DNA from 3 places in the Streptomyces sp. NPDC086554 genome. Region 1 is predicted to be linked to each of the others. Evidence: riboswitches for the same ligand, from Rfam matches in the RefSeq annotation. Region 1 holds a riboswitch; each other region holds the start of a gene.
What was found. Region 1 has a riboswitch for cobalamin ahead of AB0O76_RS00740 (ABC transporter substrate-binding protein). Riboswitches for the same ligand answer to the same signal wherever they lie in the genome.
Positions count from the first base shown of each region.

Region 2: another riboswitch for cobalamin. It lies ahead of AB0O76_RS26530 (CbtB-domain containing protein); the one in region 1 lies ahead of AB0O76_RS00740 (ABC transporter substrate-binding protein).
Region 3: another riboswitch for cobalamin. It lies ahead of metE (5-methyltetrahydropteroyltriglutamate--homocysteine S-methyltransferase); the one in region 1 lies ahead of AB0O76_RS00740 (ABC transporter substrate-binding protein).

Region 1 covers NZ_JBFBJK010000001.1:180,497-183,760, reverse strand. Annotated here, with positions in the region: gene AB0O76_RS00745 (iron ABC transporter permease) at 1-969, opposite strand, end outside; gene AB0O76_RS00740 (ABC transporter substrate-binding protein) at 1,044-2,012, opposite strand; cobalamin riboswitch at 2,056-2,204, opposite strand; gene AB0O76_RS00735 (M67 family metallopeptidase) at 2,177-2,599, opposite strand; gene AB0O76_RS00730 (amino acid permease) at 2,689-3,264, opposite strand, start outside.
Region 2 covers NZ_JBFBJK010000017.1:34,820-38,083, forward strand. Annotated here, with positions in the region: gene AB0O76_RS26515 (NACHT domain-containing protein) at 1-523, shown strand, start outside; gene AB0O76_RS26520 (alpha/beta hydrolase) at 430-936, opposite strand; gene AB0O76_RS26525 (histidine phosphatase family protein) at 891-1,472, opposite strand; cobalamin riboswitch at 1,622-1,764, shown strand; gene AB0O76_RS26530 (CbtB-domain containing protein) at 1,804-2,034, shown strand; gene AB0O76_RS26535 (CbtA family protein) at 2,049-2,858, shown strand.
Region 3 covers NZ_JBFBJK010000035.1:73,580-76,843, forward strand. Annotated here, with positions in the region: gene AB0O76_RS38960 (dihydrofolate reductase family protein) at 1-370, opposite strand, end outside; gene AB0O76_RS38965 (hypothetical protein) at 312-620, opposite strand; gene AB0O76_RS38970 (hypothetical protein) at 713-898, shown strand; partial or broken gene AB0O76_RS38975 (oxidoreductase) at 996-1,088, shown strand; cobalamin riboswitch at 1,226-1,456, shown strand; gene metE (5-methyltetrahydropteroyltriglutamate--homocysteine S-methyltransferase) at 1,649-3,264, shown strand, end outside.

The DNA of each region.
Region 1 (3,264 bases):
CCACAGGAAGAACGGGCCGCCGGTGAGCGCGGTGAGCACCCCCACCGGGATGTCCTGCGGCGCGGCGACCGTGCGCGCGGCGAGGTCGGCGGCGACCAGGAACACCGCGCCCGCGAGCGCCGCGACCGGCAACAGCGCCCGGTGCGATGCGCCGACCAGCATCCGGGCGGCGTGCGGCACCATCAGGCCGACGAAGCCGATGGCTCCGCTGTACGCGACGAGTACGGCGGTCAGGAGCGAGGCGAGGACGAAGACGGCGGCGCGGAAGCGGGCGGTGTCCAGGCCGAGGACGGTGGCGCCCTCCTCGCCGACGAGGAGGAGGTCCAGGGGGCGGGCGAGGGCGAGCAGGAGCGCCGTGCCGACGATCAGTACGCCGGTGGGGAGGGCCAGCATGTCCCAGCGGGCGCTGCCGAGGCCGCCGAGCGTCCAGTACAGGACCTCCTGAAGGTGGTCCGCGCTGTCAGCGGTGACCAGGATCAGGCTGGTCAGGGCGGAGAGGATGTACGAGACGGCCACGCCCGCCAGGATCAGGCGGCCGCTGGCGAAGCTGCCGCCGGTGCTTCTGGCCAGGGTGTAGACGAGGAGCAGGGAGAGGAGTGCGCCCGCGAAGGACGCGGCCGGGATGGTGACCGTGATGGACAGGCCCGCGCCGACGCCGAGGGCGCTGCCGAGAACTATGGCGGCGACTGCTCCGGCGGATGCGCCGGAGGAGACTCCCAGGAGGAAGGGGTCCGCGAGGGGGTTGCGGACCAGGGCCTGGAGGACTGTGCCGATGACTGCCAGGCCCGCGCCTACGGCTGCGCCCAGCAGGACCCTGGGCAGGCGGGCGTCCAGCACTATCGTCCGGAAGGGAGAGGGGCCCGCCCTTCCGGTGACTATGTCCAGTACGTCGGTCACGGGGATGCGGACCGAGCCCAGGGCCAGGCCTGCGGTTGCCGCTGCCGCCAGGGCTATGAGGAGCCCGGTGATGACGGCTGGGTAGGGCGGTTTCCTTTCCCCGACCCCGCCCCTTCCTAGCGCCGGGACCGGCTGAGAAGTGCGACTCACAGCTGGTCCGCCAGCTTCTTCACCGCATCCGGGGCCCGCACCCCCGTCACCACATCCGACAGCGGCAGCACCGCGAACCGCTTGTGCTTGATCGCCGGGACGTCCGCCAGGAGCGGATCCTCCAGCAATCGGCGCTTCTTCTGGGCGACCGTCGTGCCGCCGTAGTCGAGGATCAGGATCAGCTCCGGCTTACGGTCCACCACCGACTCCCAGGACGCGTCACCGAAGGACTTGTCCAGGTCCGCGAAGACGTTGCGGCCGCCCGCGCGCTTGATGATGTCGTTCCCGATGCCGCGGCCGCCCGCCGTGAAGGCCGTCTTGTCACCGCTGTCGTACACGAAGACCGGGAGCGGCTTCCTGTCCTTCAACTGCTTCTCGGTTTCGGCAAGTTGGCGCTCGGCGCCGCTCACCCAGCGGTCCGCCCGTGCCCGTACCCCGAAGGTGGAGCCGGCCTCGCGGACCTCCCGGAAGACGTCCTTCATGGTCACCGGGCGCTTTGCGCAGCCCTCCACGTCGAGGCGGGTCTTGATACCGGACTTCGCGAGCGCCGCGCGGCTGCGGCCCTCGCCCGCGAGGAAGGCGCTCGGGTAACCCCCGTACACGAAGTCGGGGTTGGCGGCGAGCAGCTTCTCGTAGGAGGGGTACTCCTTCGCGAGGACCGGGACGGACGCGTACGCCTTCGCGTACGACGGGAGGACCTTGTCGTCCAGGTAGGCCGTGCCCGCCATGCGGTCCGCAAGGCCGAGCTCCAGCATCACTTCCGTCGCGTGCTGGTTCATGGTCACGGCGCGCTTCGGGGGTGCCTGGTACGTCGTCTTCACGCCGCAGTTGGTGACCGTGTACGGGAATCCGGCCGCTTTCGGGCCGCTCCCCTTCCCGGATTCCTCGTCCGCCGGGGACGAGCACGCGGCGACGAGCGGGGCCAGCAGGGCGCCGGCCATGAGTACGCGCAGAGGTCGGGACATGGCTGAGCTGTGCCTCCTCCAGGGGATTCCGCGTCCCCTGCATCCGTGGGAGAGGGCGGCAGGTCAGTTCCTGACTGCCCCACCCGCGCAGGGTGGGGTCACAGTGGCGGGACCGTGCCGGATTCGCACCGGCTTCCTGGGTCCTGCCGCCTCAAAGGTGGGGCTCAGTATGCCTGGACGACCTTGACCTCTTCCTCGGTGACCTCGCCGTCCACGATCCGGTAGGAGCGGAACTGGAAGTCGCCCGCGCCGTCGGTGTCCGCAGTGGAGACCAGGACGTAGTGCGCGCCGGGCTCGTTCGCGTACGTGATGTCGGTGCGCGAGGGGTACGCCTCGGTCGCCGTGTGCGAGTGGTAGACGATCACCGGCTCCTCGTCGCGGTCGTCCATCTCGCGGTAGAGCTTGAGGAGGTCCGTCGAGTCGAACTCGTAGAACGTGGGCGAGCGGGCCGCGTTCAGCATCGGGATGAAGCGCTCGGGGCGGCCGGTGCCCTCCGGGCCCGCGACCACGCCGCACGCCTCGTCGGGGTGGTCCTTGCGCGCGTGCGCGACGATCTGGTCGTGGAGGGCCTGGGTCAGGATCAGCATGGGAGCCAGGATAAGCAGAGGGGCCGATCCGTACCGAGGGATGGTACGGATCGGCCCACATGCTGGGATCAGCAGGGATCAGGCGGGAGTCAGGACTTGATCGCGTCCTGCGGCTCGGCGTCGCCGCCACCCGTCGACTGCGCCTTGCGCTTCTCCATGACCAGGTAGCCGACGCCCAGGATGAGCGCCCACACCGGGGCGGCGTAGAGCGAGATGCGCGCGTCCTTGTCGATGCCCATCATCACGATCACCATGCCGATGAAGAGCAGCGCGAACCAGCTCGTGTACGGCGCTCCCGGAGCCCGGAAGGTGGACTGCGGCAGCTCGCCGCGGTCGGCCTTGCGGCGGTACTTGATCTGACAGACCAGGATCATGATCCAGGCCCACATGCCGGAGATGGTGGCGAAGGAGACGACGTAGTTGAACGCCTCGCCCGGCCACTGGTAGTTGATCCAGACGCCGACCAGCATCAGGGCCGCGGAGAAGGTGGTGCCGACCAGCGGCAGGCCGTTCTTCGTCAGCTTGGTGAAGAACTTCGGGCCCTGCCCGTTGAGGGCGAGGTCACGCAGCATGCGGCCGGTGGAGTACATGCCGGAGTTGCAGGAGGAGAGCGCGGCCGTCAGGACGACGAAGTTGACGATGGCGGCACCGATGCCGAGACCCAT
Region 2 (3,264 bases), on a different contig from region 1:
CCGGCACCCGCTCGACCGGTTCCTGCTCCCCGGTGCGATGGGCGGAGTCCTGATCGCGCTGATCGGCGGCCCTGCTTCGGGTCTCTATCGTGCGCTCAGTGCTCCCTCCGATCTCATCCGGGCGGCCAATCCGCAAGTCATCCTGCGCACGGACCGCATGGCGTCGCTTTCCCGGTCCGGAGTCGTGGCGGTCATGACGGGCGGGGTGTGTGTCCTCCTGGCCTGGGCGTTCGCGTCGCGGGGCGGGCTCGACCATGTCGCGGCGCAGATGTGGGTGCCGATGGGCACCGCCGCACTCGCGCTCACCGCTTGGGGGCAACTGGCCGTTGCCCGTGTCTGGCTGGCCCTGACGCGGCGGCTGCCCTGGCGAATCATGACGTTCCTCGACGAAGCGCACCGCAGGGGAGTGCTACGGCAGTCCGGCGCTCACTACGAGTTCCGCCATCTGCGCATGCAGCAGCGGCTCGCCTCGGCCACCGAGGTGTCGCAGGAAGACCCCCGGGCCACCGCGCCCACGGCATGACGGCCCAGGCAAACGAACCCCGGCAGGGCGCCGTTGACCAGGTAGGCGTCGACGGAGCGGTCGATGCAGGCCGAGTTGGAAGCGTAGGCGCCGTGGCCGGTGCCCTCGCGGATCAGTAGCGATCCGCGCTCCAACTGGGCTTGGACCGCCTGGGCGTTGCTCAGGGGGGTCGCCGCGTCGTCTGTGTAGGAGACGAGGAGTACGGGTGCCGCGCCGGGCGCCCTGATCGGCCCGACGTCGCCCCTGGGCGGCACCGGCCAGGTACCGCAGTCAAGCATCGTCCAAGCGTTGACGCGGCCGAACACCGGTGAGCGCTCTACGGGTACGGGGCGGAGGTCATCCCCGCTCTGCAGGGCTGACGAGGTCCCTACGACGCCTCCGGTGCCAGGGCGTCTCCGCTGCGGACGTTCCATCGCCCGGTGCGGCCGCTGAGTCGGGTGGCGGTGAGCGGGCGGATGTCCAGTCGCCAGAATGCCTGATCGGGTGCCGAGAGGGCGTGGACGAGGGCCGCGCGGATCACGTCCGGCTCGACGACGGCGACGACGTGCCCGGCCGGGCTGCCCAAGGTGTCGAGCCAGGCTGCGACGCGGAGGCGTACGTCGTGCAGTGATTCGCCGCCGTGGGGTACGGCAGTTGGATCGTCCAGCCAGAGAGCGACGGCCTCCGCTTCGGCGCTCGCCACGGAGTCCAGCGTCTGTCCCTGCCAGCGGCCCATGTCGCAGGCGGCGAGGGCGGCGAGAGGTTCGGCGGGGGCAAGCCCGAGTGCCTGGGCGGTCCGGCGGCAGCGTGGGGACGGTGAGGTGTAGGTGGCAACGGCTGGGGGGAGTGAGCCGGCGGCCGCCTCGGCGCGTGCGATTCCCGCCGGGTCGAGAGGGCTGTCGTCGTCGAAGCGGACCTCCTTCAGAGCCTGACTCGTGGCGGGAGATACCAGCGTGAGACGTACGGTCATCGGTTCCTCCGGAGGGCCTTCGCGTGGCCGTTGACCCGCGGCGGCACCCTACCTGTGGGGGGGCGTGTCGGCGTGACGGGGGCGTACGGGCGTGATACGGGACTCACGCCCTTGGCCGGAGGGTCGGCGCGCGGTACGGTCACGGCGAACATCTCAACAGAACGTACAGAACGTGACGACGGCGAGACGGAAGTCCGGTGCAAGTCCGGCACGGTCGCGCCACTGTGAGCCGCAGCGGGATCCTTCGAGGGTGACGCCGTGGTGAGTCAGACCCGTGGACCGTCGTCCTGCACCACCGTATGGGACGCGTGTTCCCCGAGGAGGTTCCACCATGGCCGAGGCCGCCGTTTCTGCTGCCGCTTCCGCTCCTGCTGTTCCTGCAACACCGACTGCTCTGCCCGTACGGGCCGTCCTGCCCTGGGCGCTGTTCGTCGGACTCCTGGCGCTGATCGCGCTGTACTTCGTCGGTGCCGAGCAGGGTGCCACCTCCGTGTTCGCGGGCACCGACGTGCACGAGTGGGTCCACGACGGGCGTCATCTGCTCGGCTTCCCGTGCCACTGAGAGGCGACAAGTACGTGCACGCCTCAACTGTGAGAAATCTGCTGGTCCGTGGCATGCTCGCGGGCCTGATCGCCGGACTCTTCGCCTTCGGCGTGGCCTACTCGATCGGTGAGCCGCCCGTCGACGGCTCGATCGCGGTGGAGGAGGCCCAGGCCGCCCGCGACGCGCCCCACGCGGGGCACGGCGGCGCCGCGTCCGAGGAGGCCGCCGAGGAGGAAGAAGCGGTCAGCCGCACGGAGCAGTCGACCGTCGGTCTGGCCACCGGTGTCCTCGTGTACGGGGTCGCGCTGGGCGGCATCGCGTCCCTGGCGTTCTCCTTCGCCCTGGGCCGCATCGGCCGGTTCAGCCCACGGGCAACTGCGGCGCTCACGGCGGCCGCCGCCTTCACCACCGTCTACCTCGTGCCGTTCCTGAAGTACCCGGCCACCCCGCCCGCGGTCGGCAACCCGGACACCATCGGGAAGCGAACCATGCTGTTCTTCCTGATGATCCTGCTCAGTGTGCTGCTCGGCATCGCCGCAGTCATCATCGGGCGGCGACTGGCACCGCGTCTGGGCAACTGGAACGCGACGCTTGCCGCCGGGGCGGGGTTCATCGCCGTGCTGGCTGTCGCGTTCGTGTTCCTGCCCGCGAACGACGACGCGGTCAAGGCCGGATTCCCCGCAGCCCTGTTGTGGGAGTTCAGAGTCGCTTCACTGGCGATCCAGGCCGTGCTGTGGGCGGTCTTCGGCATCCTCTTCGGAGGCTTGGCACAGCGGCTCCTCGTCCCGCGGGCGGCCGACGCCAAGACCGAGGCCGAGCAGCCGACACCAGCCGTCGCCTGACCCTACGTACGGCGCGACGCACCGGCCCAAGCCCCGCCAACCCCTTTGGGGTCGGCGGGGCTTGGGCTTGGTGCGCCACGGTGGGTCCCCTCAGGCGGCGTCCTCGCGAGTGAAGTGCAGGGCGTCCCGGCCGGCTCGTCGTCTTCGCCCATCGCAGCGGCCTCGCCCCCGGCGACGTAGGGCGAGAGGTCAGTGGCGGACGTGGAGTGCGTCCGCCATGGGGCGGTGGCTGTGCCGCCAACCGGCGCCCACGGCAAGGGCGTCGACGATGTGCGGGTGGTCGGGGGCGAGGCCCGCATGCTCGTGCTCGATCGCCGGGTCGATGGTTGAAGCGCCCTTCGGGCTGGCCGCCGGGTTGATGGTTGAAGCGCCCTTCGGGCTGGCCGCCGGGTTGATGGTTGAAGCG
Region 3 (3,264 bases), on a different contig from region 1:
ACGTCGTGCCGCCCTCCATCTCGATCGGCGGGCGGGGGTGATGGGTGAGGATGAAGGTCGGTGTGTGGAACGGCGGGTTGGGCCCCCACCACCCCTTCCAGTCCGGGTCCTTGTGCCAGCCGGGCGGGCCGAACTTCCCGGCGCCCATGATCTCGGCGCCGATCCCGGGTGCGAACTGCTGGGCGAAAGCGTCGTCGAGGCCGGCGGTCCCGCCGGGCCGGTCGGTCATCCTGTGCCAGAACCGGGTGGTGAACATCCACTCGTGCAGCCTTTCGCCGGCGTGGCCGAACGGCGCGTCGTGGCTCTGACCCTCACCGGTGCCGAAGCCGTCGAGCGAGATGGAGAAGTTGTGGACGCGGGCGAGTGACATGGCTGGAGACTTCCTTCCCTCTGCTGGTCCAGTTTCGTCGCATCAGCTCGGTCATGCAGCCGGGACATCCCGGCCACCGTAGACGTACGCAAAGGTACTGGAGCGTTCTGGCCATGGATCGACCCCGGGGACGGCGCAGGATCTGCGGCGCGGTGTCCGGGGAGTCGGCCAGGGCGTACGGAGCCCGGCCGCGCACCAGCGCGATGTCTCCTGGCGCGAGGAAGACCCGGGGCCCGGCTTCGGGTACCACCCAGCCCTGGCCGCGGGCATGGACGTGGTCGTCGCGAACTCGCGCGGCCCGCAGACCCTGGCCGGTCTCGTCGGCGAGCTGGGTGCGCGCTGGTGGGCAAAGGCGTCCTGGACGCCGCGAACTACTACCCCTCCCGCGACGGACGGATCGAGGAGCTGGACGAGGAGACGCTGACCATCGGTCAGTTCGCCCAACAGGGTCTGCCTGGCGCCAAGTTGGTCAGGGCCTGCCGATCGCCGGCGACGACGCCGGGGCGCGGGCCGAGGACACCGCACTGATGAACAAGCTGGGATACGACACGGTGGACGTCGGCGCGCTCGCCGACAGCTGGCGCTTCGAGCGCGAGACAAGGGCCGCAGCAGCAGTTCCGCCAGTCAGGTCCCCGTCCCCGGCTTCTCCCTCTACTCGCTGAGCAAGTCGGCCCTCGTCGGCATGACCAAGGCCATGGCCCGGGAACTGGGAGGACGGCCGGACGCCACGTACATCACCGGGGCGCAGATCCTTGTGGACGGCGGCCTCACCGGCTGGCCAGGGGCAGCCCTGCGTCGCGTACGAGAGGCGCTCGCCCATGCCATCCGTCATGAGAGGACTCCTCTCGTACGTATAGGCTTCCCCACGCAGCTGGTTCGCCCTGTCCGCCAGGCAGGCGCGTCGTAAGAGGGAACCCGGTGGGAATCCGGGACTGCCCCGCAGCGGTGAGCGGGAACGACCGCCGTCATACGCACTGGATTCGCCTGCGGATCCGGGAAGCGACGGCCAGTAGGTGCCTCGTCCTCCTTCGAGAGGGCTCGGCGGGCCCGTGAGTCCGAAGACCTGCCACTGCCCGTGCGCGAAGGAGCGCACGGCATCTCGGTGACCTCGAGGGCGGGTCGGCGGCGGAAGCGAGCATCCCCGGCCAGGGGCATCCCCGCTCAGGGGCATCCCGGGCGCACTCAGGGGCTACCCCACGGGGCTCGCCTTTCTTGCCGTCCCTTCGCGTCCTCGTCCCGTCCCGGGAACCAGGACGAGTACTCGCGAAGGAGAGTTCCGTGACCGCCACATCCACCGCCACAGCCGCGGCCCGCACCGCCGAGGCCACCGTGTACGGCTATCCCCGGCAAGGCGCCGACCGGGAACTGAAGAAGGCCATCGAGGGGTACTGGAAGGGGCGTGTCGGCGCGGACGAACTGCGCCGGACCGCTTCCGAGTTGCGTCGCGACAACTGGCGGCAGCTCGTCGACGCCGGCATTCACGAGGTGCCGACCGGGGACTTCTCGTACTACGACCATGTCCTGGACACCAGCGTCATGGTGGGCGCCATCCCGGACCGTCACCGTGCCGCCGTCGAAGCCGACCAGCTGGACGGTTACTTCGCCATGGCGCGGGGCACGCAGGACGTGGCGCCCCTTGAGATGACCAAGTGGTTCGACACCAACTATCACTATCTGGTGCCGGAGTTGGGGCCTGACACCGTGTTCAGTGCGGACTCCGGCAAGCAGGTTGCCGAGCTGGGCGAGGCTCTCGCTCTCGGGCACACCGGGCGGCCCGTCCTCGTCGGTCCCGTCACCTATCTGCTGCTCGCCAAGCCCGCACCCGGCGTTGCCCCGGACTTCGAGCCGCTGACGCTCCTCGACCGGCTGCTTCCGGTGTACGCCGAGGTCCTCGCCGATCTGCGCGCCGCGGGCGCCGAGTGGGTCCAGCTGGACGAGCCCGCCCTGGTGCAGGACCGCACCCCTGCCGAACTGAACGCCACCGCCCGCGCCTACCGCGATCTCGGCGCGCTCACCGACCGGCCCCGACTCCTCGTCGCCTCCTATTTCGACCGGCTCGGCGACGCCCTGCCCGTCCTGGCGAAGGCGCCCGTCGACGGTCTCGCCATCGACTTCACCGGGCCCGCCGTCGCCAATCTCGACGACCTCGCCGCCGTCGGCGGCCTGCCCGGCAAGCGTCTTGTCGCCGGTGTCGTCGACGGCCGCAATGTGTGGATCAATGACCTGGGGAAGTCCCTGGCCCTGCTGGGTACGCTGCTCGGCCTCGCCGACCGGGTGGATGTGGCCGCTTCCTGCTCCCTGCTGCACGTCCCGCTGGACGCCGACGCAGAGAAGGGCCTCGATCCGCAGATCGCCCGCTGGCTTGCCTTCGCCCGGCAGAAGACCGGTGAGATCGCCACCCTCGCCCGTGGTCTGGGTGAAGGCACCGGTGCTATTGCCGCTCAACTCGCCGCCAATCGCGCTGACTTGGCGTCGCGCGCCAGTTCCTCGCTCACCCGCGATCCGGAGGTGCGGGCCCGCGCCGCGGCCGTCACCGACGCGGACACCCGCCGTTCCCAGACATACGCCGAGCGGGCCGCCGCCCAGCGCGAACGGCTGCGCCTGCCGCTGCTTCCGACGACGTCCATCGGCTCCTTCCCGCAGACCGGCGAACTGCGCACCGCCCGCGCCGACTTGCGCGCCGGACGCATCGGCACGGCCGCGTACGAGGAGCGCATCGAGGCCGAGATCCGCGAGGTCATCGCCTTCCAGGAGAAGACCGGCATCGACGTCCTGGTGCACGGCGAGCCCGAACGCAACGACATGGTGCAATACTTCGCAGAACGGCTTACCGGATATCTGGCCACGCAGCATGGTTGGGTCCAGTCCTACGGGACGCGTTACGTCCGTCCGCC